4 regions of the Paenibacillus sp. FSL R10-2736 genome follow, and region 1 is predicted to be linked to each of the others. Evidence: predicted binding sites of a transcription regulator. Region 1 holds the regulator's gene; each other region holds the start of a gene.

Region 1 (6,227 bases):
TCTGATGGAAGCCGCGGATTTGCTGGAGAACGAGAAGGTGCAGATCGTGGATAACAATAACGGCTCCAGGCTGGAAACCTACGTGATCCCCGGCCCGCGCGGCAGCGGCGTTATTTGTCTGAACGGTGCAGCTGCACGCCTCGTGCAGCCGGGGGATACCGTTATCATCATTTCCTACGCGATGCTGTCATCCGAAGAACTGGCGGACCATAAGCCGACTGTTGTATTTGTAGATGCCGACAATCAGCCGGTGAAGCTGGCGGATCATGAGATTCACGCGACGATTGCCTAAATCCCGCTGTTTGAGCCATGTAATCAATGGCAGGGATGAAGACACCCCTACTTGTGAAAAATGAAGTCAGGCAAGCTTAAGCTGAATTCATTATCAGTAAGGGTGGGATGTCCGGTGTTTCAACATTTATTTGCTGAGATGAACAAGATGCTGCAGGAGATCAGTGCTGACTATCCTACTGCGGAGGGTGCCCGCCGCAACGACCTTTTATCCAAATATAATATGCTCCACAGGATCAGCGATGATGTAATGGATGAATGGCTGGCCTTTGCCGAGAAGCTTAGCCAGTTCCGCGATCAGGCAGATTTTCAGCCGCAGCCGGAGCAGGAAATCCCTGAGGAGGAAGCGCCAGAGCTTGCTATGGATGCTTTTGTCAGGGGACAGGGGTATTATAAGCTGCTTATGTACCGCAAATGTATCGAACAGTTCAAGGAAGTCACTGCCCGGCACCCGGACAGTCTGGCTGCCCGGCTGTATCTGGCTATGGCTTATCTGCAGGAGGGTGAAGGGGAGACGGCATGGGGGCATCTGAATCATATGCTCGGCCTCATCCGTGAAACGAAGCTGAAGGCGATGATTTATAATGCGCTTGGCTGCATCAGAGCTTCTCAGGAACGCTTTAATGAAGCAAGTGAGCTGTTCAGTCTTTCTCTGCTGCATGATCCCGCTCTTCCTGAGCCGAATGTTAATCTGGAGGTTTGCCGCAAGCGGGGCGGGAAGCTTCAGTTCGGACAACAGCTGGTCTCGCTTTTATAATTAATTTTCATCCGTTCAAGCGATGTGGCCCTGCTTCACCAGGGGTGTGCATCGCCTTTTTTCGTAACTTCTGTTATGCTGATAAAGAGTCTCAAGTGAAAGGGAATAGAACTTATAATGAAATTTGCCGTGCTTGATTTTGAAACTACGGGAACCCAATCTGTGGGAGAGATCATCCAGGTTGGCCTTGCCATTATAGAGGAAGACAGGTCCATCTCCCGGGTGTATGGTTCCTATGTCAAGCCCGGAGCACCCATTCCTCCTTTTATTACGGGCTTGACCGGAATTACAGACAGTGATGTGCAGGACGCGCCGGAACTTGATGAGATGATGATGGAACTGGTGCCGCTGCTCGATGATGTTGTGCTGGTTGGACATAATGTGGCGTTTGATTTTCATTTCTTGCAGAATGCGCTGGACCGCTGCGGTTATTTGCCGTTTCAGGGCCGGATTCTGGATACTATCGATTTTCTCAAAATATGCTTTCCCTCGCTGACTACCTATCAGCTTGGGTCCGTGAGCAGCCATTTTGGCCTTACGCATGAGCGTCCCCATCAAGCGGACAGTGATGCCCTCGCAACTGCTCTTGTGCTGCTGAAATGTCTGGAGGAGCTGGACAGCCTGCCTCTCCTGACCATCCAGCGGCTCAATGAGCTGTTCGCCGATGAAGACAGTGACCTGGCCTGGTATTTCGACGGTCTGCTGCGTGAGCGCGAAATGGAGACCTTCCAGCCGGAAGGAGACCTGACCTTCTACCGTCAGCTGGCCCTTGCTGTAGGCGACTGGGCAGAGCTGCCTCCGCCGCGGGAGGAAGGATCTGACAACCCGCTGCAGAATATTACCTTCGGGGAGTATATGGAAGAGGTAACCAAGCGCCTGAAGGATACCCTGCCGCAGTATGAGAGCCGTGAAGCCCAGGAACTGATGATCCAGGAGGTCATGACGGCGCTTGATCAGGATAAGCATCTGCTGATTGAAGCAGGAACCGGCACCGGCAAATCGCTGGGCTACCTGCTTCCGGCCATTTATCACAGTGTCCGCAGTAATCAGAAGGTCATGGTCAGCACGCATACGATCAACCTTCAGGATCAGCTGCGTGAGCGCGACATCCCTCTTTTGACGAGTGTTGTGCCCTTCCCATTCAAGGCAGCGATCTTTAAGGGAAGAGGTCACTATTTGTGTCTCCGCAAGTTTGAACATAGAATTAATAAAAGGGACTTCACAAGTCCCAGGGAAGAAGCGCTTACGGCCGCACAGATGATGGTCTGGCTGACCCAGACGGAGACCGGCGATGATGAAGAGCTGAACTTAAGCGGGCGCGGCGGTGATTTCTGGGAGACCGTAGCCAGTGATACCGACTCTTGTCTGGGGCGCTCATGCCCGTGGTTCCGGAAATGTTATTATCACCGGGCCAAGCATGAAGCCGGGATTTCTGATGTGGTGGTGACCAATCACTCCAAGTTATTCGCAGATGTTAAGGCCGGGCATCAGCTGCTTCCGGCTTACGAGCATCTCATCATTGATGAGGCGCATCATCTGGAGGACATTGCCGGCAAACATCTCGGAATGCAGATGAAATACTTCACCGTGGCGCATACACTCACCCGTCTGTACAAGGACAGCCGGAGCGGACAGCTGCCTGCCCTGCGCCAGACCCTGCAATCGTCCGGCAGTGAGCAGGCTTCGGAATGGAGCGGTGTTATCGACCGGATCTATCCGGATCTGCTTACCGTCAAGGAGTCCTGGGATACGCTCAGCGACAAGCTCTTCGGCTTGCTGCCTGAACGCAGCGATGCCGGAGCCGGTGAAGCCGGCCAGCTGGTCGCACGCCTGCAGCCGGGCAAGAAGCCCAAAGAGTGGGAGGAGCTGGCCGCTCTGGAGAATACACTCCACCTCAGCTTGAGCGATATCATCCGCAAGGGTGATAAAATGCTTAGTGAGATGCGTGATACCGACAGCCAGTCTTCTTCGGACAGTCTTGTGACGGATATCGGCGGGTTGTTCAAGGACCTGGCCTCCATCCGGGAGCAGATCCGTTTCTTTATGGGACTGAATGACGAGAATATCGTCTACTGGCTGGAGGGGAGCGGCAATTACCGCGGCAAATCGCTGCAGATGTATGCCGTTCCGGTGGATGTGAGCACCCAGCTCAGGGAGCTGTTCTTCGACAAGAAGAAGAGTATCATCCTGACCTCGGCCACCTTGTCTGTGGATAAGTCATTCCAGTTCATGATAGATAATCTCGGTCTTGGTGAGGCTGCAGAGCAGGGCCGTCTGATGACAGCCCTGCTTCCGTCGCCGTTCAAATACCGTGAGCAGGCACTGCTTGTCATTCCCCGTGATTTCCCGAGTGTCAAGGGAAGCATAGGGGATGCCCGCTTTGTGGATACACTGGTCCATTCTCTGGCAGAAACTGCCGTGGCTACCCGCGGGCGGATGCTGGTGCTCTTCACCTCCTACAAGATGCTGCGCCAGGTCTATGATCCGCTGAAGGAGGCCCTGGCTTCGCAGGATATCGCGGTGCTTGGACAAGGCGTAGAAGGCGGCAGCCGGAGCAAGCTGATCCGGCGGTTCCAGGACAGTACAGCGTCTGTCTTACTGGGTACGAGCAGCTTCTGGGAAGGTGTAGACATTCCCGGGGAAGCTTTGACCTGTCTGGCCATTGTCAGACTTCCGTTCCAGCCGCCTAATCATCCGCTGGCTGAAGCGAAGTCGGAGCTGCTCCAGGCACAGAAGAAGAATCCGTTCATGAAGCTGTCCGTCCCGCAGGCCGTAATCCGCTTCAAGCAAGGCTTCGGGCGGCTGGTCCGCACCGCGCAGGACCGCGGAATCGTTATTGTATATGATACCAGGGTAATCGAATCTTATTATGGGAAGTATTTCCTGTATTCGCTGCCCGGCCCCAAGATGGAGCATATGCTGACGGATCAGATCGTTCCGCGGATTGCAGAATGGCTTGAAGAAGGCGGGGTTTAATAATCCGTCTCCGGTTGATATTATGTATAAGTAATTATTGTTCTGAAGTCCCGTGCTCCACTGCTGCTGCCCAAACGGGCAGTAGTACCCGGAGCACGGTTCCTATAACCGGCTTATCAAGCAGCATATGCTATCAAACCTAAGTGAATGCTTACGAAGCGAGTTTTGCGAAGTTGAATCAAGCAGCATATGCTATCAAAACTTTAAGGAGGAGAAAACATGAAATCGGATAAAATATCGGAGGCCGTCGTTCGCAGACTCCCAGTGTACCTGCGTTTCCTGAACGATCTCCAAAAACGTGAAATCTCAACAGTTTCTTCTCAGGAGCTGGGACAGAAGCTCGATCTCAACCCAGCCCAGATCCGCAAGGACCTGGCTTATTTTGGTGATTTCGGCAGAAAGGGCATTGGGTATGATGTCTCTTATCTGATTGAGAAGATCCGGCATATTCTGAAGCTGGACCAGCAGATTAATGTAGCTCTGGTAGGTGCAGGTAATCTCGGCCACGCCTTGTCGAATTACAATGCCTACTTGAAGGATACGATGAAGATTACAGCTGTATTTGATGCTTATGAGCCTAAGGTAGGCCAGCAGATCAACTCGCTGACTGTTCAGCCGATGAGTGAGTTGGGGGATACCATCCGTGCACAGGGCATCCGCATCGGGATTATTACAGTTCCGGACAGTGAAGCACAGAACGTTGCTGACATTCTGGTAGATTCGGGCATTGAGGCGATCCTGAATTTTGCCCCTGTAATTCTTAAGACTCCGGCCAATATCCGGATTCATGCCGCCGATTTCACTACGGATTTGCAGAGTCTGGCTTATTATTTGCATGACGGAAAGGACGAAGCTGAAGATGAGCAGCAATAAAACCATTATTAAAGACGGCCGTTTTCTGGTACCTGGCAGTGATAAGCCGGTGCTGAGCGGTTTTATGACCATCGAAAATGATCTGATTACTTACATAGGTGAAGATAAGCCTGTAATTGAAGAGGATGCCGAGGTTATTGACGGCAGCCGGCTGCTGTTCATGCCGGGTCTCGTCAACACCCACGGCCATGCGGCGATGTCACTGCTGCGCGGCTACGGCGATGATATGGTACTGCAGGCTTGGCTGCAGGAAAAAATGTGGCCGATGGAAGAGAAATTCACCGGTGATGATGTGTACTGGGGAACCTCTTTGTCCGTTCTTGAGATGCTGAAGGGCGGCACTACGACCTTCCTCGATATGTATGACCATATGGACCGGGTTGCTGAGGTTACCGAGCAGTCAGGCATCCGTGCAGTACTTATGCGCGGTGTTATTGGCCTGTGCCCTGAAGAGGTGCAGAATCATAAACTGGCGGAAGCGATTGCTTTTGCCCGGAACTGGCATGGCAAGGCTGACGGCAGAATTACTGCAATGCTCTCGCCGCATGCGCCTTACACCTGTCCTCCGGAGTTCTTCATGAAGTTTGTCCAGGCGGCTCATGATCTTGATCTGCCGATGCACACGCATATGTCCGAAACGCGTCATGAGGTGGAGCAGAATGTGGCCGATTACGGCCTGCGTCCGGTCGCTCATCTGGAGAAGCTGGGAATGTTCACCCGGCCGTCCCTGATCGCCCACGGTGTTCATCTGAATGATGAAGAGATTGAGATTTTGGCCCGCCACAATGTTGGCGTATCCCACAATCCCGGCAGCAATCTGAAGCTGGCCAGCGGAGTAGCCCGTGTTCCTGAGCTGCTCAGAGCAGGCGTTAAGGTCTCCCTGGGTACGGACGGTGCAGCAAGCAACAACAACCTGGATATGTTCGAAGAGATGCGTCTGGCCGCGTTGATTCACAAAGGCGTAAGCGGTGATCCAACAGCAGTACCGGCTCCAGAGGCGCTGCTGATGGCGACCGAATATGGTGCACAGTCTATTTTCCTGAACCAGGTAGGCCGGCTTGCAGCAGGGATGAAGGCCGACTTCATTGCGATTGATATTGATCAGCCGCATTTGCTGCCGCATACCGATCTTTTGTCCCATGCGGTATATTCAGCCAGTGCCAAGGATGTGGAGCATGTCTGGGTGAACGGCAAACAGATTGTGAAGCACAGACAATGTCTGACACTAGATGAAGAAGCCATCCGCCGCAAAGCGCAGGAAACGTTCGAGGGGCTGCTTAAACGGTAATACAGGTTATATGGAAAGGAAGCTGCATGTTGAAGAAGAGGA
Region 2 (6,227 bases), 250 kb from region 1:
GGAGTCAGCTCATAATCAGCCAGCGGGTACTTAGTATTATTACCCGTAGTCTTGTCTGTGATAACTGCGAACGATGTTACTTCGGAACCAGTACCGGAAGTTGTTGGAATCGCAACGAATTTAGCTTTGTTACCGAGCTTAGGGAATTTGTATACCCGTTTGCGGATATCCATGAACTTCTGTTTCAGACCGTTGAAGTCTGCATCCGGGTGTTCATAGAACAACCACATTCCTTTGGCAGCATCCATAGGGGAACCGCCGCCGAGTGCGATGATGCAGTCCGGCTGGAATCTGTTCATCATGGCTGTACCTTTTTCTACAGTAGTTGTCGATGGATCCGGTTCAACTTCCGAGAACACTTCAATCGCTACTGGAGTCTGGCGTTGACGCAGGTAATGCTCAACTCTCTCAACATATCCAAGCTTAACCATCATTGGGTCAGTGATGATCGCAACCCGTGTGATGTCAGGCATTTTAGCCAGGTACTGAGTGGATCCCTTTTCGAAGTAAATCTTGTCAGGCACTTTAAACCATTGCATATTCACGGTACGACGGTTCACCCTTTTCACGTTGATCAGATTGATTGCAGTCACGTTTTGCGATACAGAGTTGCGTCCATAAGATCCGCAGCCCAGTGTCAGGGAAGGGATATTAGTATTGTAGAGATCGCCGATTGCGCCGTGTGTAGATGGCGAGTTGACGAGAATACGTCCGGTTTGCAGACGGTTGGAGAACTTCATGATTACTTCTTCGTTGTTCGAGTGGATAGCCGAGCTGTGGCCCATGCCGCCAAATTCAACGATTTCAGCTGCGCGTTCGATACCCTGGTCTGCGTTCTTCACTTTGTAGCAAGCCAGAACCGGGCTCAGCTTCTCAGCGGACAACGGATATTTAGTACCTACGCCTTCAAGTTCAGCTACCAGGATCTTCGTGCCGGCAGGAACCTGAATTCCGCACATTTCAGCGATCTTCACAGCGGATTGGCCGACGATAGCCGGGTTAACCGCACATTTTTCTACATTCATTGCGCCGCTTGTCAGCTTGGCAGCTTCTTCTTTGTTTACAAAGTAGCAGCCGTTCGCAATCATCTTCTTCTTCACTTGGTCAAAAATAGCTTCTTCAATGATAACCGCTTGCTCGGAAGCACAGATCATACCATTATCAAATGTTTTGGAAAGGATAATGTCTGTCACTGCCTGATCAATGTCAGCACTCTTCTCAATGAAAGCAGGAACGTTACCAGGACCTACGCCGAGTGCCGGTTTGCCGCAGCTGTAAGCCGCTTTAACCATTGCCGATCCGCCGGTTGCCAGAATCAGTGCAACGTCAGGATTGTTCATCAGTGCGTTTGTTTTGTCCATGGTCGGAAGTTCGATCCATTGGATGAAGTTCTCAGGAGCGCCAGCCTTCACACCTGCATCATGTAGAATTTTGGCGGCTGCCGCACTACACTCTTGCGCTGAAGGGTGGAATCCGAATATAATAGGGTTACGTGTCTTAGCGGAAATCAAAGCTTTAAACATCGTGGTGGATGTTGGGTTGGTTACCGGTGTGATACCCATAATGATTCCGACAGGCTCAGCAATCTTCTGGAAGCTGTCATAAACGTTATCCTCAATAACGCCTACTGTCTTGTCGTACTTAATTCCGTGCCAGATATATTCAGTTGAGAAGATGTTCTTCGTAATTTTGTCTTCATAGACACCGCGTCCTGTTTCTTCAACGGCCAGCTTAGCCAGGTACATATGTTTGTCGAGTCCGGCCAACGCCATTGCATGAACGATTGTGTTAGTTTGCTCTTGATCCAGTCCCATGAACGCTTCATGAGCTTTCTTTGCTTTATCCACCAAAGTCTGAATATATTCTTCAGCGGTGGTTTGTTTCACTTGGGCGGCGACTTCGTTTTTAACTGCCATCTCCCTCGTCCTCCTGTCAATTTTTAGGTTGTTTTTCTCTACACATTTATCTTATCATATCCTTTTCACCTTGTATAGTGAAATCTTTCACAAAGTATAAAGTTTTTTTTGATTTGTTTTCAAAGCGCTTTCATTCGATCATATTCTAGATTATTTTCCATTTGTTGTGTGATAAATCATTTATATTTGTCCGATTTGCGAACGCCCACCCTCTAGCCTCCCCTGCTTTTCTTGAATCCAGCTCTTCAGCCTTGTTTTTCCCCCAGAATAATGGTGCTATCTGATGTTCTTCCTAATCTTCGTCAACTCTACTCTCCTGCCGCATTCTCTTACATAGAAGTATAAATATAAATCAGAGCAAGCAAAAAGGCAGGAGACCGGGTCTCCTGCCTTAGCGTTATAAATCCTCTATCAAGCATCGTAACCACTCATTCAGCAAGTGACTATTCCACTTTGATAGTATCGAAGAATTTCTCTTGTACAGTTTTGGCTGCAGCGTCGAGCTGGGCCTTGGAATCTGTACCATCCTTGGAGAATAGCTCCTGGATTACATTGGACATGGTTGCGTAATAATCCTGAGTATTGTATTGTGCTTCAGGCTTACCATCCAGCAGCGCCATGATTTCAGGGCTGTATTGATAAACGATGTCGTACTTGTCATAGACAGCTTTGGTCTTCTTGCCGAAGTCGGAATCAGCAGCATAGTAATCAAGGAGCGGCGGGATGTAGTATTTGCCGTCCGTTTTGCGCTGGCTGATAATCGCGTCAAGAGCTTCAAGGCCTTTGTCAGAGAAGTAATCGAAAGTAATATAGCGGAAGGCCATTTCCTGCTCGTCTTTGCTGGCGTTCGGATTGATAACCAGATAGTCACCGCCGAGTACGCCGGTATGCTTGCCGCCTTTTTCAGCAGCTGGCATCGGGTAAGTAAGTACATCTTCAGGCTTGAGTCCGCCCTGGTTGAGCGCCTGCTCGATAACACCGTCAGATCCGGCCATTACCATAGCAGTACGTCCCTGCTGGAACGCGCCTACAGCATCGCCCCAGCCAAGCGCCCAGTCCTGAGGAACAGCTTTGGCTTCCCATCTTAGCTTCTTATAGAAATCCAGCGCCTTCACACCGGCATCCGAATTGAATGTAGCCACAACCTTGCCGCCTTCGATCTTCTGGATTTCACCGCCTGCTTCGAACAGGAAGTTGGTCCAGTTCCAGCCTGCTTCGTTGCCTTTACCCATTGGAGCAATACCGGAGATCCCCTTCTTGGTATCCGCTACACCTTTGGCGGTATTCAGCATATCATCCCAGGTCCAGTCCATTGGAGGGACGGCTACACCTTTTTCATCCAGCATCTTTTTATTAATCATCGTTGTAGTGACATAACCCTTTTGCGTTACGCCATACACTTTGCCGTCAATAATGAACTGGTTCTGCAAGACAGGGTTAATCTGATCCTTGAATTCATAGTTGTTCCACAGATCCGTAACATCAGCGACCCAGCCCTTCTCGACCAGGAATTTCGCTTCAGTTGCATAGGTGTTGAAGAAGGTAGGAGCTTCATTCGCCGCCATCTTCACACCGATTTCGCTTACATTGTACTGCCAGTCATCCTTGACAATCTCTACATTCGGATAGACCTCCTGGAACCGCTTGATCTTGTCATCCTCCTGTGCTCTTACCTCGGTAAGGTCAGGGGTAGGATAGTGAATTTTGATCGTTACTTTTCTCTGGGTGATATCATCTACCGGTGCCTCTGTCGGAGTAGCGGTCTCCTCTGCTGCATTAGTAGCTGCTGGTGCAGGTGTCGCCTCTCCTCCATTTGCCGCCGGTTTGTTCCCGTTATTATTGCCGCCGCAAGCGGACAATAACGATCCCGTCACCAGGAGACATGCTAATACGCTGGAAAATTTACGCATTGAAACTCCCCTTTTCAATTCATAATTAGCTTACAAATTCATCATAAAAGAGAAACCGTTTACAAACGAGGTGTATTTATATTCCTTTCATGTGCAGGTTTACGATCCGTATCCTTCTGCAGCATAATTCTGATCACCCTTTGACAGCCGACAGGGAAACGCCGCGCATAATGAACTTCTGGAAAACAAGGAAGACCAGAATAGGCGGCAAAGAAACAAGGAACAGAATGGCAAATTTGATGTTAGTATTCAGTGCTTTTACATTAATAACGTATTTATAGATCGCTGTAGCGAGCGTGTACTTCTCCTCACTGTGCATGACAAGCGACGGCCAGAACCAGTCGTTCCAGGCTGTGGAGAAGATAAAGATCGCCAGTGTTGCAAAAATCGGAATGGACAGCGGAACAGCAATGGTGAAGAAGCTTCTCGGCTCCGAGGCCCCGTCAATCCGTGCGGCTTCAAGAATCTCCGGATGAATCCCGTCGAAGAAGTTCTTAAGCAGCAGGAAGAAGAAGGTATTCGCCCCAGCCGGCAGCCAGAAAGCTGCATACTGGTTCAGCAGCCCGAGTTCCTTGAGATTGACAAAGTTCGGGATCATATAGCTCGTGGCCGGAATAAACAGCGTCATCAGGAAGAAGAAGTAGAAGGCCTTGCGGTAAGGCACATTCATCCGCGAGATGCTGAAGGACGCCAGGCCCAGTACAACCAGGGTAGCTACCATGTTCCCAACAAAGATGTACAGCGTGTTCCGCAGGAACATCGGCAGATTGATATAATCCAGCGCATCCTTAAGGTTGCTGAAATGCCACTCCTGCGGGAAAAAATGCGGCGGAAATGAGTTAACCTCCACGTTGGACTTAAGTCCGTTGAACATGGTCATCAATATGGGATACAGCATGCTGAAAATCATTAAAAGAATGAAAAACACCATGATTCCGTATACGATTTTGTTGCCGGTCTTCTTAAGATCATGTTCGGAGAGAATCCCTCTGTCTGCGCTCTTCATCCTAGTCGTCCTCCTTGTTAAGCTTGAACTGTAAGATGCCCAAACCGCCCAGAACAACAAACATCAGCATTCCCAGCGCAGTCGCCGTACCATAATCCAGTCTTGTAAAAGCATATTTCACAATGAGCAGCGCATAGGTCAGCGTAGCATTGTTCGGTCCTCCGTCAAGCAGGGCCATCTGCGACTGGTACCCTTGAGAGGTAGCAATGATCTGCAGAATCAGCATGAGCAGAATCAGATTGCGCAGCGACGGCAGCGTAATATGGCGGATGCGGGCCCAGACTCCGGCTCCATCAATCTCAGCGGCTTCATACCAGTCCCGGGGAATACTGAGCACCGCAGCGAGATAGATCAGCATCCCCGAGCCGAACTGCTGCCAGGTCTCCATGAAGACAAGCGAGATCATCGACCACCTGGTATCCGTCAGGAAAGCGATCTGATCTGCCCCCGTGCTGCCAATCAGGGCATTAATCGGTCCGACAGGATCATACAGCCATCTCCATAGTCCGTACAAGACAACCGCAGGCATTACATAAGGCAAATACGCCGCTACACGTACGAATCCGCCGAATTTCCTCAGCTCGGAGATCGCAATTGCAAAAGCAATCGGCACCCAGAAGCCGATCACAAGGCAGAGCAGCATGTAATACAGGGTGTTCTTTACAGCGATCAGCACATCCGGGTCCGTAAGTGCTCTGGCATAATTGTCCATGCCTACGAATGTATTTCCTTTGACGAAATCGACCGTGTAGAAGCTGTACAGGAATCCTTTGAAGATAGGCACCCACATAAACATAATAAAGATGATGATCGCGGGGACGAGGAACATAAAGCCCCAAAAATTCTTTTTCCAGCGGTTCTGTTTGTACGGCTTGCTCTCGAACTCCGCTGGCAGGTGATCATGTAACGCAGCAGACTGGTTCATTCTGGCTCCCTCATTCCTTTCGTCTTTCAGCACTTTCGCAAAGTGCTTCCTACCTTAATTGTAGAAAATGAGGGGGAGGCTGAACATGTCTATATCTATGGCAATCGTAAGCGTTCTTACTTCTTCAGTTCACTGGGGCTGATTCCGTAGTATTTTTTGAAAATCTTGCTGAAATGCTCCGGCGACTCATACCCCACCCGCTCGGCAATCTCATACCGGCGAAGATCGGTATTCAGAATCATCTCCCGGCTGTCCTCCATCCGCAGCTTGATGACATATTCCCACAGGTTATGGCCTGTATTTTTCTTGAACAGGTAACTCAGATAGTTGGGGCTGACATGGTTCTTCTTGGCAACCTCATGGATCGTTAAGCCCTTCTGGGCGTAATTCCCGTCAATATACTCCTTGGCCTTCTGCACAATCAGATTGCTGTGCGTATGCAGCTCCTCGGGTGACGGATCAGCGGCATA
Region 3 (6,227 bases), 1.8 Mb from region 1:
GAACACGGTGAGCACGTGAAGCTGCTTGTTGAAGACATTCAGACTAAACTGGCTGTGAATGAATCCGCCTTCCTGTATGTGTCACTGCCCAATGGGGGATATGACCTGCTTAAGGTGAACCGTCCGCAGCTGTTCTCCGATATAGAGAGCTGGAAGGAGGTCATCGAGCCAATTACCGGAAAGCTGGTTGTGCCAAGCAGTCTGCCGGAAGGATATTATTTTGCCGAAGCGAGGTCTGACAGTCAGCTTGGGATTATAGACGAATCCTGGGTAAAGAAATACACCAATGTCCTCTCGAAAAGGGTCAAGCCCGGTGAGGATTATGCCTGGATCAAGAGCTTCAACACTCCTAATAGAATAGCTAAGACTGTAAGCCCGCAGCTCATATATGAGGGTCCAAGAGGGAAAAGTGATGCAATTGTGGTTAAGTATACGCCTAGCGGACTGGAAGCGCAGCTCACAGCAAATTTTGCAGCGGCTACTACGGTTGAGGAGATGAAGGTTGGAGCTTTAGATGCTTTATATATTGTGAATAAAGAAGCTTATGGGAACCAAAACAACTATTATGCTTATATCCAGTGGATCGAGCTAGGGGAGAATAACGAATGGAACATTTTGCATGAAGTAAGCACAGAATCACCGGATGTATCCAAAGAGACTCTGCTTAAAGTTGCCGAAGGCCTGCGCTAAAGCGGCCTATGCCAAGGTCAGCTGCATGCTTGTCCCGCTATAACTAAAATAAATCCCCCTATAACACATATAAACCTCTATTATTGATAGCTTCATCAACAATAGAGGTTTATATTATAACCACTATACCCATGTTCTTCTCAGACTCCTTATCCTATCCTTTGTACTCAGCCGGGTAGAAATCGTCCGAGGCGGCAGTAAATTTGCCTATCCTGCCCGTTAAATCTTCTCTAATTCATCCGCTGACCACGATAGGATTGATTGTGGGCTTTTGAGCTTTAAGAAGCTCATACCATTTCGTGTAGGGATGGATTGAAAGCTGTAACGCCAGGATCAAAGATATAGTCTCAAGCTCAGGGAGTACAGCTGCTTAAGAGGACTGCCGGAGATTCTGCCCCCGCATGCGTTCTTACCGCAGTGTATGGTTCCTTGAGTTGATACCTGTATTATACCGTGATATGCCGCAGCCGTAAAAAGGCGAATACTTTAAATTTGCGGTTATTTTTCACTGTAAGATCATGTAAGCGCTATTATGCTTCCTTATCCTTAGTTTTTTAGGAGGATTCCGAACAATAGTTATTCCCTCTAAACTTGATCCAACGTAACCCAGTCGCTGCAAGGAGGGATAAATACTCTAACGGAATCTCAGTCCGAATGTCCTGCGAATTCGCCATTTCTTCGCAAATAACGGAATCTCAGTCCTCTTCACGAGCTGATGCGTTCATGAGCCCGTGATGCTTCAGCCAATCTCCCGCTAATCTCCAGCCAAGCTCAGGTGAGGAACAGTGCAATTGCCAAGCTTCTTAGCTCAGCATGATTTGTCCGCAGGTAGCTTCACAATCTCTAGCTTGATTCACCTGCAGGCAAATTTGGTGCCCTGGAACAGTGCTGTCTTATAAAATGGACGGCAAAAGCGTTGCCGTTTGCTGTATAATTTACTGATTGTTATGTTGCGGTTCAGCTATCCGGGCATTTGAAGGAGGAAGAAAAGGATGAGTTTGTTTGGAGTGAGGCTTGACGGAACCCGCAGCAGGTTAATCAAGTCTTTTCTGGAGGATAATTATGTATGTGCGGGAGATCCCGTTATTGCAAATCTGGAGTCCAGCGGGAGAGAGGATATCCGCAGCGCGCTGGTTGCATCCGGAGCTTATCAGGAGCAGGAGCAGGAGCAGGAGCAGGAGCAGGAGCTGGAGCTGGAAGAAGCTCTCAGCAGTTTAGACACGTTCGTCAACGTGATGCAGGACGGGGATTATGTGCTGATTGCGGATGAGGAATGGGTATACCTTGGCGATCTGGGTGATTATTTCTATGATGCCCGGCAGGAGAGTGTGGAGGGCGGAACTGCGCACCGGCGCGGGGTAACCTGGCTGAAGAGTCTGCCCCGTACAGCTGTAAATTCTGCAGTACAAGCACTGCTTGCTTCGGATCAGGAGGTTACCCGCTATTCAGGGGTGCTGCCTGTAGCAAGAATGGATTTGTGGCTTGCAGATTCTTCGGCTGGCGATATGGAGACTGCTCATTCCCCGGCCCGTGTGGATGAAGCCACAATAGCTGAGGCGCTGGCTGTTCTGAAGACTGCCCTGCACAGTCCCGATGCGGAGCGGCGGGAACGCGCGGCAGCGGCTATATTGCATTATGCCAAATAATCATCAGGCTGAAGTTTTATCTTATAAAATCACAGCAAAAAGGTCTTCCGGTTAAGTGCCGGAAGACCTTTTTGCTGTCAACTATTAAACAGGGACTTCGCTTGACCGGGGGTAGGCTCAGATAAATTCAACGAACTCATTAACCGGCTTGCGGTAGCCGCGCGGTCTAATTTTGTGCTTGTTGTCTTTGCCGATCGTAATCAGCATTACCGGAACGAAGTTGTCGCTGAGCCCGAGGGTAGCTTTCACCGCTTCCGGATCAAAACCGATCATCGGGCAGGTATCCCAGCCCTTGTCTTTGGCAATCAGCATGAACTGCATAGCTGACAAGGAAGCATTGCGGATTGCTTCATCCCGCTGGAAAGCGTCTTTTCCAGTATAAGAATCATTAATAGACTGAATGGTGCGGTCGTAATCCTCTTCGCTCATGGCTCCCAGCATTTTAAGTCCGCTATAGATTTCTGGAGCCTGCTGGTAGGCGTTTTTGTCACCCAGCACGACGATGACAGCCGAGGCGGTGTGGATTTTGTATTGGCCGTACGCACCTTTACGGATTTCTTCCTTCACAGTGTCATCGCTGATGACTTTGTAGTGGGCATGCTGCAGGTTGAAGGCCGATGGAGCCAGGCGGGCCAGTGAGAACATCTCCTCCAGCTCATTTTGTGGGATTTTTACCCCTTCAACGAAATTCATAGCCGATCTGCGGGACTGAACCAATTCTGAAAAAGTACTCATAAATAATGACCTCCATTGTGATATGTATGTTGGTTAGTAATAATCAATAGCTGATATTAATAAATAAGCTTACAATAAGTTACTTGCTTAAAATATCACAACTACAAGCGTACGTCAATGGTTAACCGACTGTGAATTGTGAATTTTAGTTCAAATAGTCGATAAATTTTGAAAAAGCGAGAAAAGAAGTGATTATAATCACAAAATAAGGCTATAAAGCCAAAAACATTGTGACATTTATTACAACCGGAATGTTATAATAGTCACATAGTTTCAGTGGATGAATACTTTTAAGCAGCAATGCCATTGTAAAGGAGACTTCAATATGTCAGAAACCATTACCCAAACCCCTTTGGAACAAGAAATACCCGCAGCAGGCCTTCCACAAGAGGATTTGCTGAATCAGCTTCTGAAGCCGGAAGTTCAGGAATCCCTGATTCTTCTGGTGGAGCAGCTGCCGCAGATTACCCAACTGGTGAATGTATTAACCAAATCGGTCGATTTCGTACAGTCGGTTGCAACGGATGAAGTATTGAAAAATGATACAGTAGGCGCAATCAAGGAGATGGCAGGTCCTGTGGTAGGCTCTGTCAAGAATCTGGCGGCTACAGTTATTGAAGCGAAAGACCGCGCGGATGCAAGCAGTGAAACCATCAGCCTGTTTGGCATGATGAAAATGATCAAGGACCCGCAGGTACAAAACGTGCTCCGTTTCATGAATGCATACCTGCAGGTCAGCGGCGAACGCCAATCCGGTAAGTAATTATTGTTCAATTCTTAATCGTAGGGATGGAGGAAATATGATGTCAAAACACATAGTTATTCTAGGTGCAGGTTACGGCGGCTTATTGAGTGCGCTAACCGTGCGCAAATATATGAGCAAAGCTGAAGCCAGAGTTACAGTGGTTAATCAGTATCCGACACACCAGATCATTACCGAACTACACCGCCTTGCAGCAGGAAGTGCTTCTGAACAGGCGGTTGCCATGCCGCTTGCCAAGCTGTTCGCCGGTAAGGATATCGATCTGAAGATTGCCAAGGTTAATTCGTTCTCGGTGGAGAACAAGCAAATCATCCTCTCGGATGGTGTAATGCTGACTTATGATGCTCTTGTTGTCGGTCTGGGCAGCACGACGGCTTATTTCGGCATTCCGGGACTTGAACAGTACAGCATGGTGCTGAAATCGGCGGCGGATGCACTGCGGATTCACGGACATATTGAAGAACGGATTCGTGAATATGCCAAAAGCGGCAATGCGGCCGATGCAACCATCCTGATCGGCGGGGGCGGCTTGACAGGTGTTGAGCTTGTAGGTGAAATTGCCGATGTACTGCCCAAGCTGACTAAGAAATATGGAGTGAATCCGGCTGAGATCCAGCTGATGCTCGTAGAAGCCGGACCGAAGATTCTTCCGGTTCTGCCGGATCATCTGATTGAGCGCGCTACAACCAGCCTCGAGAAACGGGGAGTTCAGTTCCTGACAGGTCTTCCTGTTACTAATGTAGCAGGCAATACCATTGATCTGAAGGACGGCCGCCAGATTGTGGCGAATACCTTCGTCTGGACCGGCGGCGTGCAGGGCAACCCGCTGATCGGTGAGTCCGGGCTTGAAGTGAACCGCGGCCGCGCAACCGTGAATGAGTTCCTGCAATCCACTTCACACCAGAATGTATTTGTAGCCGGTGACAGTGCGGTTGTGTTCGCACCGGACGGCCGTCCGTATCCGCCAACGGCACAAATCGCCTGGCAGATGGGTGAACTGATCGGTTATAACCTTTACGCTTACCTGAATGATAAAGCCTCCGAGACCTTCAGTCCGGTGAATTCCGGGACACTTGCCAGTCTGGGACGCAGAGACGGAGTAGCGATTGTCGGCGGCAATTCCACACCGCTGAAGGGTCTGCCGGCAACGCTGATGAAGGAAGCAAGCAATATCCGGTATTTGACCCATATTCACGGGTTGTTCAGTCTGGCCTATTAATTCTCTCCTAACCATCTATACCTATAGCAAGCCGCTTCCATGCGGCAGATCATCCCCTTTAAGCGCCGGCAGGCAGTTGAAGGGGATTTTTCATGAATTCAGACTGTAAAAGGAGAGCTGTGTGAAATTACATAGTAAATTACTGGAAGGACCTTTATCCTGAATGAGGCATACATCCTTTATATGAGCTTTTTGCGCAGCACTAGGAGGAGAAGATGATTCAGAACGGATTTACATGCAATTGGATGGAGGTTCAAACGGACGGGCAGGGCCGCGGATTGTATTATAAATATTCTGCATACCGTGCGCCTGCTGTCATCTTTATTTCCGGATTAGGGGATGGTTGCGATTCCTGGAGCGGTGTCCAGGAGAATATTGCGCAGCATGCCTCAACCCTCGCTTATGACAGACCCGGTACCGGGACCAGCCCGGGAGTGCCGGGGCCGCGCTCCTGCCATGATCTGGTGGAGGAGCTGTACCGGCTGCTTGCACTGCTGGATATTAAAGCCCCTTACATTCTGGTCGGTCATTCCTTTGGCGGTCTGGTAGCCAGACTCTTCGCTTGCTGCTATCCTGAGCGGACTGCGGGAATTGTACTGATAGATGCTGCAGGCGAATATAAGGAGCTTACTTATGAGCAGGTGCTGCCCCGTCAGCATATCGCTGCGAACCGGGCGTACCTGCTGAACCCTTCGCTCAATAGGGAGCGGATCGATAAGATGCAGAGCTATAAGCAGATCTCTGCTGCCCGGGGTTCCATGCCAAGCCAGGTTCCGCTGTCGGTAATAACCAGGGGGCTTGCGGATGAGGATGGATCAGACTGGCCGGCACACGCGATACTGGAGATTGAGCAGAAGAACCAGGCGGAGTTCCTGGAATTATCTGCGGCCAGCAGGCAGGTGATCGCCGGAAGCAGCGGGCATTATATCCATCATGACCAGCCCGGGCTCGTCATTGAAGAAATTATAGGGATGATACAAGCTCAATCCAACGAGCTTAATCACTGATATCAGCGTCTTCACAAGAACCTTCACAGTACTGGTGATTAGCTTGATTGCACAGCGCCACAAGGAGCAGCAGAAGGCAACCTGAATACTGCCCTGCATGAAGCGCTTAGAGCCGTGAACAGATTTACTCCGTAAATGTGTAATGAAAACGTATTCGCAGGAAAATC
Region 4 (6,227 bases), 2.9 Mb from region 1:
GACGGATCATTGCCGGAGGCAAGGATGAACAGCTCACCAGTCCCGAGCGCCGCGATGTCCGTGTGCTCTCCCAATGCCAGCGGCTGCTGGAGGAGCTTGTGGCCCTGTTCCCGGAGCTTCAGGGAATAGAGGCTGAATACTCCTGGGGAGCGGTCTTCGGCTCTACCCGTGACGGCTTGCCTTATATGGGGCCGCATCCGGAGTACCCGCACTGCTATTTCATTGAAGGCTACGGGGGCAACGGAACCGTCTACAGCATGATCGCGGCCGAACTGCTCGCAGATACCCTTGCCGGCAAGGTGCGCCCCGAGCTGGAGCTGTTCTCGCTGACCCGTACAACGAAGCCTGCGCCGTCTCCGGCAATTCAGGCGTAAGCAGCTGAGCCTGCGGGAGCCTTGCTGCATCCGGCAGGAGCAGCAGCAAGGACACGCAGGAAAGGGATGCTCCGCAAGCCTGATGGCTGCGGAGCATCCCTTTTATAATAAAGCTGACAATATGGAATAATAGCTTATTGTGCTTTTACAAACTCAGCAGATTTAATCCCTGCCTGCCGTCCAAAGATAATAATCTCGGCTACAGAATTCCCGCCGATCCGGTTCTGGCCGTGTAATCCGCCGACTACCTCACCTGCTGCAAAAAGTCCTGTGATCGCTTTGCCGTCTTTGTTCAAGACCTCTGTATTGGTGTTAATCACCACACCGCCCATGGTGTAGTGAATTCCCGGGCCGATTTGGATCGCGTAATACGGTGCGCCGGACAGATCATTATCCATGCCTGTTGTTCTGCCGAATTCCGCATCCGACTTATTCTTCACTGCGCTGTTCCAGGTATCTACGGTCGTCTTCAGCTGATCTGCCGGAACGTTCATTTGTTCTGCCAGCAATTCGATGGTATCCGCTGTTTTGACTACACCCATCTTGATGTACTGGTCCACCGCTTTGACGCGGGATTTCACGCCGGAATCAAACACCAGATACGCTGATTTCTCCGGAAGTGTATTGATGGAAGCTGTCACTTTATCACGAGTATCCATTTCGTTGCCGAAACGTTTGCCCTCGCTGGACACCAGAATTGCACCTTCGCCCCGGACCGCTTCACCGATCAGGTAGGATTTCTCCTGCTGTACAGTCGGGTGTACCTGAATCTGATCCAGATCTACCGTTGTGCCGCCAGCCTGTTCAATCATCCGGATGCCGTCGCCTGTGCTGCCGATCTGGTTCGTGGTCACATAACCCTCGAGGTCAGGTCTGACTTCGGTAATCATCTCCATATTAGCGCCGAATCCGCCGGTTGTTACGATCACTGCTGATCCGGTAATTGTTTTCTCATCGGCCTGGTTGAACAACACCTTGACGCCGTTCACCTTGCCATCCTGCACTGTAAGTTCCTTCACGTCCGCATTAACGAACAAGGGAATCCCTTGCTCTTGTACATTTCTTACGAGTCCGGCAACCAGATATTGACCGACTGCTGAGCCGTCTTCCGGACGGTGGGTGCGCTTCTCTTTCATTCCGCCGGTAATCGTAATATTGTTCAAACGGATTCCGATCGAATCCAGCCAGTCAATGGCACTTGCGGAATTGTCCACGAAAAAGCGGAGCAGCTCCTTGTTGTTCGTATCATGGCCGCCTGCCAGTGTCTCTTCATAGAACAGATCATTGGTATCCTCGATGCCCTGCTCCTTCTGGAACTTCGTCTGCGAAGCGTTCATACCCGAGGAGGATTTGGTAGTATTACCGCCGGCAACCGGCATTTTCTCGAGAATAACCGGGTTCATGCCGTTAGCCTTGGCTTCCAGCGCCGCCGACATTCCGGCACCGCCTGCGCCCACAATGATGATATCATATTTATCTTTTAACTGATCGTACGGTGTATAGCTCGCTTCGGATGCTCCCGATACGGCTTCGGCTGTCTCTTTAGGTGCAGTGGTTGCTGCAGGCTCTGTGGTTGCGCTGTTCTTACCCTTGCTCTCATTGACACTGCCGTTAGCATTGTTGTTACCGCAGCCTGCGATAACCAGCATAACGGAAAGAACGAGTATAAGAGTCGCTGCATATCTCTTTTTCATAGTAACGCTTGCCCCCTTGTGCATATTTTCACAATTATCATATCCGCAAAAGGGCTGTCCTTGGAAGCTTACGTAATTAAAGAAATCATTAAGTAACTAAAGTAAGTGAATTTGCGTGCGGATGTTTATAGTTTTATAATTGGGACTTACACAATCGTATGACTAGGAGGAACTGAACCATGGACAAAAGCAAAAAATATATGCTTGCCGGCGCCATCCTGACCGCAGCTGGTGTTTCTCTAATGACCTATACAGCAAACCGTTACACTTCCTTCAAAAAAGTGGTGGCCAGAACCATCCGGCTGGAGGATATCGCCTCCCTTGAAATCACCCGTCTGTCCTCTGTTCCCGGTGAACAGAAGGATATTGTGGTTACGGAGCCGGAGGCCATCAAACAAATATGTGATGATTTCGCCGACGTCCGGTTAATGAAATCAGCGCGGAATGTAAGCACAGACAACAAATACAGCTATTATATTACCATCGTACAGGCTGACCGGAAGCAGCGGTTTGATATCATTCTCAAGGGCAGGCAGCATATGATTATTTACGATAATGATATGAACAATCCGCATTTAAAAGCTTATAAAATTATGGGTTCCTTCCATCCGCAGGCATTGAAGCTGGCTTTTGCCTGATCGCAGGGCTGCATAAATCACCTTTGCTAACATATAGAATCAGAATTAAACATGGAGTCATAGCTGGCAGTGTTGGGGCGGCCATGACTCCATATTAGTAGAATTAGTAGAAGTTGTAATCTTATTCATTAATTCCTTGATGTAGAGGACTGAAATTCCGTTATTTGGGCAGATCAGGCGGATTCGTTGACTAATCGGACTCAGAATCGCTTATTTGACCAGACATAGCTCATTTCCGGCCCGAATGAACAGGATAAGGGAATCTCAGTCCGTTTCATCCTCATAAAACGGTTATTTGGAAATATAGCGGCTTCTCAGTCCGCTTCACTTACAGGCTTGAAATATCAACAATTTCCCCGATCACAATCTCCCAGGCAACAAAAAAGGACCCGAAGGCCCTCCATTAACCACTAACCACCCGCTGTCCAATTTACCAGCCGCTCATCTATATTTACTTATAAGTTCATGCCCCTCCGGCTTCACCTTGTACATATATACCGGTCTGCCTACCCCGCCGTAGCTGAGCTCCATCTCCAGAATGCCTGCCTCGGTCAGAAAAGCCAGATATTTGCGGACAGAAATCCGCGAAATCGGCGCCTGGCTGCTGATATCTTCAGTGGAGAATACCGGATTCTGCAGCTGCTTAATCGTATCCCAGATGCTCTCCAGTGTGCCTTCGGTAAGACCTTTGGGCAGGCTCTGCGCCCCAGTCTTGTCTTCTTCAGCCTCCGGAGCGGAATGGCGCAGCAGCTTATCCAGCTGTTCCTGGCTCAGATGCTCCTTGTGCATTAACCGAAAGTCTTCGCGGTATGCCGACAAAGCCGCCTGAAAACGGGCAAACTCAAATGGCTTGATCAGGTAATCCACAGCCCCGTTCTGCAGCGCCTTGCGGATGCTTGCATTATCGCTGGCGGCGGAGATCACAATGATATCCGCCTTGCTTCCCTGCTCCCGGAGCGTGGACAACAGCTGAAGCCCGCTGGTACCGGGCATATAGATATCCAGCAGCAGGAGATCGATCTCCTGTTCCGCCAGCATCTTCAAGGCCTCATCTCCTGAAGCCGCCCAGCCCGCGAACTCGAAGCCCTGGACCTGTTCGAGATAATGGCGGTTGAATTTCGCTACCATCGGGTCATCTTCTACAATCAGCACTTTAATGTTCATTGGCTCTCCTCACCCTTTGCAGCATATGGCACATCAACGATGAACGTGGTTCCCTGCCCGCCGCCGCAGGCGGCAATCTGAAGATGTCCCTGCAGTTTATCTACACTCTTCCTGACTAAGTACAGTCCGATTCCCCGGTGTTCCCCCTTGGATGAGAAGCCCTGGACGAAGATCTGCTCCCGGAGTGCCTCCGGAATCCCCGGGCCGTTGTCGCTAACCTCACACAGCAGCCTTCCCTCTTCATAGTGAAAAGCAAGTCCGATCCGCTTATTACTGTGTACATCTCTGCCGTGTACATCTCTGCTGTATACATCGCTGCTGTGTTCATCAGGTCCCGGGCCGCCCAGCGCTTCCATCGCATTGTCCAGCAAATTCCCGGCAATCGTAATCAGCTCATGAATAACCTGCGAATCTGCCGATTCCGGCAGATAACTGTCCGCAGTCAGCAGCAGTTCAATTCCCGTCTCGCGCGCCCGGCTCAGCTTACCCAGCAGAAAACCTGCCATAGCCGGGTCCTTAATCTGTCTCGTGATGGCCCCGATCTCCTGCTGGTAGTTATTTGCCGTTCCCAGAATATACTGCTGCAGCTCGTCATATAAGCCCATATGCGTCATGCCCATAATCACATGCAGCTTGTTCATGAATTCATGGGCACCTGCCCGCAGGGCGTCTGCATAGACAGAAATACCCGACAGCCGTTCGGCCAGAACTGCCAGCTCAGTCTTGTCACGAAATGTAGCGATGGCTCCGGCAATCTCGCCGGCTACGCGGACCGGCAGGCTGCTTACGAGCAGGGAGACACCGCCCAGCTCCAGCTCCTGGTCCTGCCTGCCTTCCCCGCTGGCCAGCACATGCTCCAGACGCAGCTCTGGCCAATAATCGGCAATCTGCCGGTTTACAACAGCGCCGTTGATCCCTGCCGCCTTGAGAAGCCGGTGCGCCTCCATATTGATAAGCGTAATGCGCGCTTCCTGGTCAATCGCAATAATCCCCTCGCGAATGGATTCCAGCATGGCGCTGCGTTCCTGCAGGAGTCTGGAAATATCGGCAGGCTCCATGCCGAACATCATTTGCTTGATCCTCCTCGCCAGAACAAAAGCGCCTCCGGCCCCAAACAGCGCGCCTGAGACCAGAATGGCAATAATCGTCCATTCATTCTGCCTGACCAGACGCTGCACCCTGTCCATCGACAGTCCAGCTACTACGACCCCGAGCTGATGCCCTCTGCCGTCATAGACCGGCACGAATGCCCGCAACGAATTCCCGAGCGTCCCTGTTCCTTCGGAGATGCTCTCTTGTCCGCGCAGCGCAGCCTCCTGCCCGCCTCCCACGAAGGGCAGTCCTACCTTGGAGGCATCCGGATGCGAATACCGAATGCTGTTCATATCCATCACCACTACAAACAATATATCATTACGGCGTGTAATCTTGGAGGTGTAGGCTTGAATCCCCTTGCTGTTCCCTTCGCTTAAGCCCTCTGAGAGCAGCGGCATCAGGGCAATCGTGCGGGCAATCGTAATGGCCTTATCCTCCAGCGCATGCCGGGTCTGGGGAATAATCTGATTGCGGAATATAATATATAAGACCAGCAGCACCAGGACTACAACAGCAGATACCATTACCGCTACCGTTGTCCTTAGGCTGTAGCTTTTTTTCTTGGCCAAGGATGCCCATGCCTCCTCATAAATAACATTTGTACAGGTTATCCCGGCTAGATCCAAGCCGGTTCAGCACCTGCACCCGGATCTGTTCAGCTCAAGTTATCTTGGTATGCTTAAGCCCGGCTCCTTGCTTCAGCAACCGCCGCAGCACCAGCCAGCCCCACAGCGGAGCCGTTCCCAGCAGCAGCATAAGCCAAGTGACAGCCTGCGGGGACTGATTGACCGACAGCACAGCAATGAATATAAGCAGGCCTATCAGCCGCCCGGTCATCAGACTCAGCTCTCTAAGCACAACCAGCTCCACCCGTTTGCCGGCACTCTCTTCAGAGACACCCATCAGATCGAAGCTGGTAGACGTCATCGGCAGCATGTAGAGCGGGATGCACAGCGAGGTTCCAATTCCCATAATTAACAGCGTGGCGTAATTCACCTTCCACAGAAGCGGCAGAATGAAAACGGCCAGCAGCAGACTGCCTGCCAGCATCCCCCTGAAGCGGGTTCCAGGCTTGAACCATTTACCGGCCGCATAGTAGCTGATCAAAGAAACTGCCGAGGTAATCAGCGCGAACTGCCCAAGCTTACTCTCCTCACGGGCCGCAATATAGACCAGCAGTCCGATCAGGAACGAGAATACGCCCTCCCTTACTCCCTGGAACAGCAGCGCCGCCGCAGCGGGCCGCCAGGGACTCTCCTTGC

The links. The regulator Rex, encoded in region 1, represses fermentation and respiration genes when NADH is low (regulators of the CRP and FNR family bind a similar motif). The targets are predictions, from matches to a motif close to TTGTGAAATATTTCACAA.
Region 2: adhE (bifunctional acetaldehyde-CoA/alcohol dehydrogenase) is a predicted target of Rex. The motif match lies at 1,992-2,009, and genes of this name have one in related genera.
Region 3: NSQ73_RS18710 (DUF1641 domain-containing protein) is a predicted target of Rex. The motif match lies at 3,300-3,317, and genes of this name have one in related genera.
Region 4: NSQ73_RS22960 (flavocytochrome c) is a predicted target of Rex. The motif match lies at 2,085-2,102, and genes of this name have one in related genera.

The regions. Positions count from the first base shown of each region.
Region 1 is NZ_JBBOBN010000001.1:2,457,869-2,464,095, forward strand. It holds gene panD (aspartate 1-decarboxylase) at 1-292, shown strand, start outside; gene NSQ73_RS10380 (hypothetical protein) at 407-1,048, shown strand; gene dinG (ATP-dependent DNA helicase DinG) at 1,166-4,024, shown strand; gene NSQ73_RS10390 (redox-sensing transcriptional repressor Rex) at 4,244-4,897, shown strand; gene NSQ73_RS10395 (amidohydrolase) at 4,884-6,185, shown strand; gene NSQ73_RS10400 (cell wall elongation regulator TseB-like domain-containing protein) at 6,212-6,227, shown strand, end outside.
Region 2 is NZ_JBBOBN010000001.1:2,210,631-2,216,857, reverse strand. It holds gene adhE (bifunctional acetaldehyde-CoA/alcohol dehydrogenase) at 1-1,916, opposite strand, end outside; gene NSQ73_RS09185 (ABC transporter substrate-binding protein) at 2,360-3,826, opposite strand; gene NSQ73_RS09180 (carbohydrate ABC transporter permease) at 3,960-4,832, opposite strand; gene NSQ73_RS09175 (carbohydrate ABC transporter permease) at 4,834-5,757, opposite strand; gene NSQ73_RS09170 (response regulator) at 5,874-6,227, opposite strand, start outside.
Region 3 is NZ_JBBOBN010000001.1:4,286,121-4,292,347, reverse strand. It holds gene NSQ73_RS18725 (hypothetical protein) at 1-690, shown strand, start outside; gene NSQ73_RS18720 (hypothetical protein) at 1,683-2,336, shown strand; gene NSQ73_RS18715 (nitroreductase family protein) at 2,454-3,071, opposite strand; gene NSQ73_RS18710 (DUF1641 domain-containing protein) at 3,397-3,834, shown strand; gene NSQ73_RS18705 (NAD(P)/FAD-dependent oxidoreductase) at 3,875-5,053, shown strand; gene NSQ73_RS18700 (alpha/beta fold hydrolase) at 5,269-6,060, shown strand.
Region 4 is NZ_JBBOBN010000001.1:5,349,752-5,355,978, forward strand. It holds gene NSQ73_RS22955 (NAD(P)/FAD-dependent oxidoreductase) at 1-374, shown strand, start outside; gene NSQ73_RS22960 (flavocytochrome c) at 509-2,068, opposite strand; gene NSQ73_RS22965 (hypothetical protein) at 2,248-2,706, shown strand; gene NSQ73_RS22970 (response regulator) at 3,148-3,870, opposite strand; gene dcuS (DcuS/MalK family sensor histidine kinase) at 3,867-5,534, opposite strand; gene NSQ73_RS22980 (MFS transporter) at 5,626-6,227, opposite strand, start outside.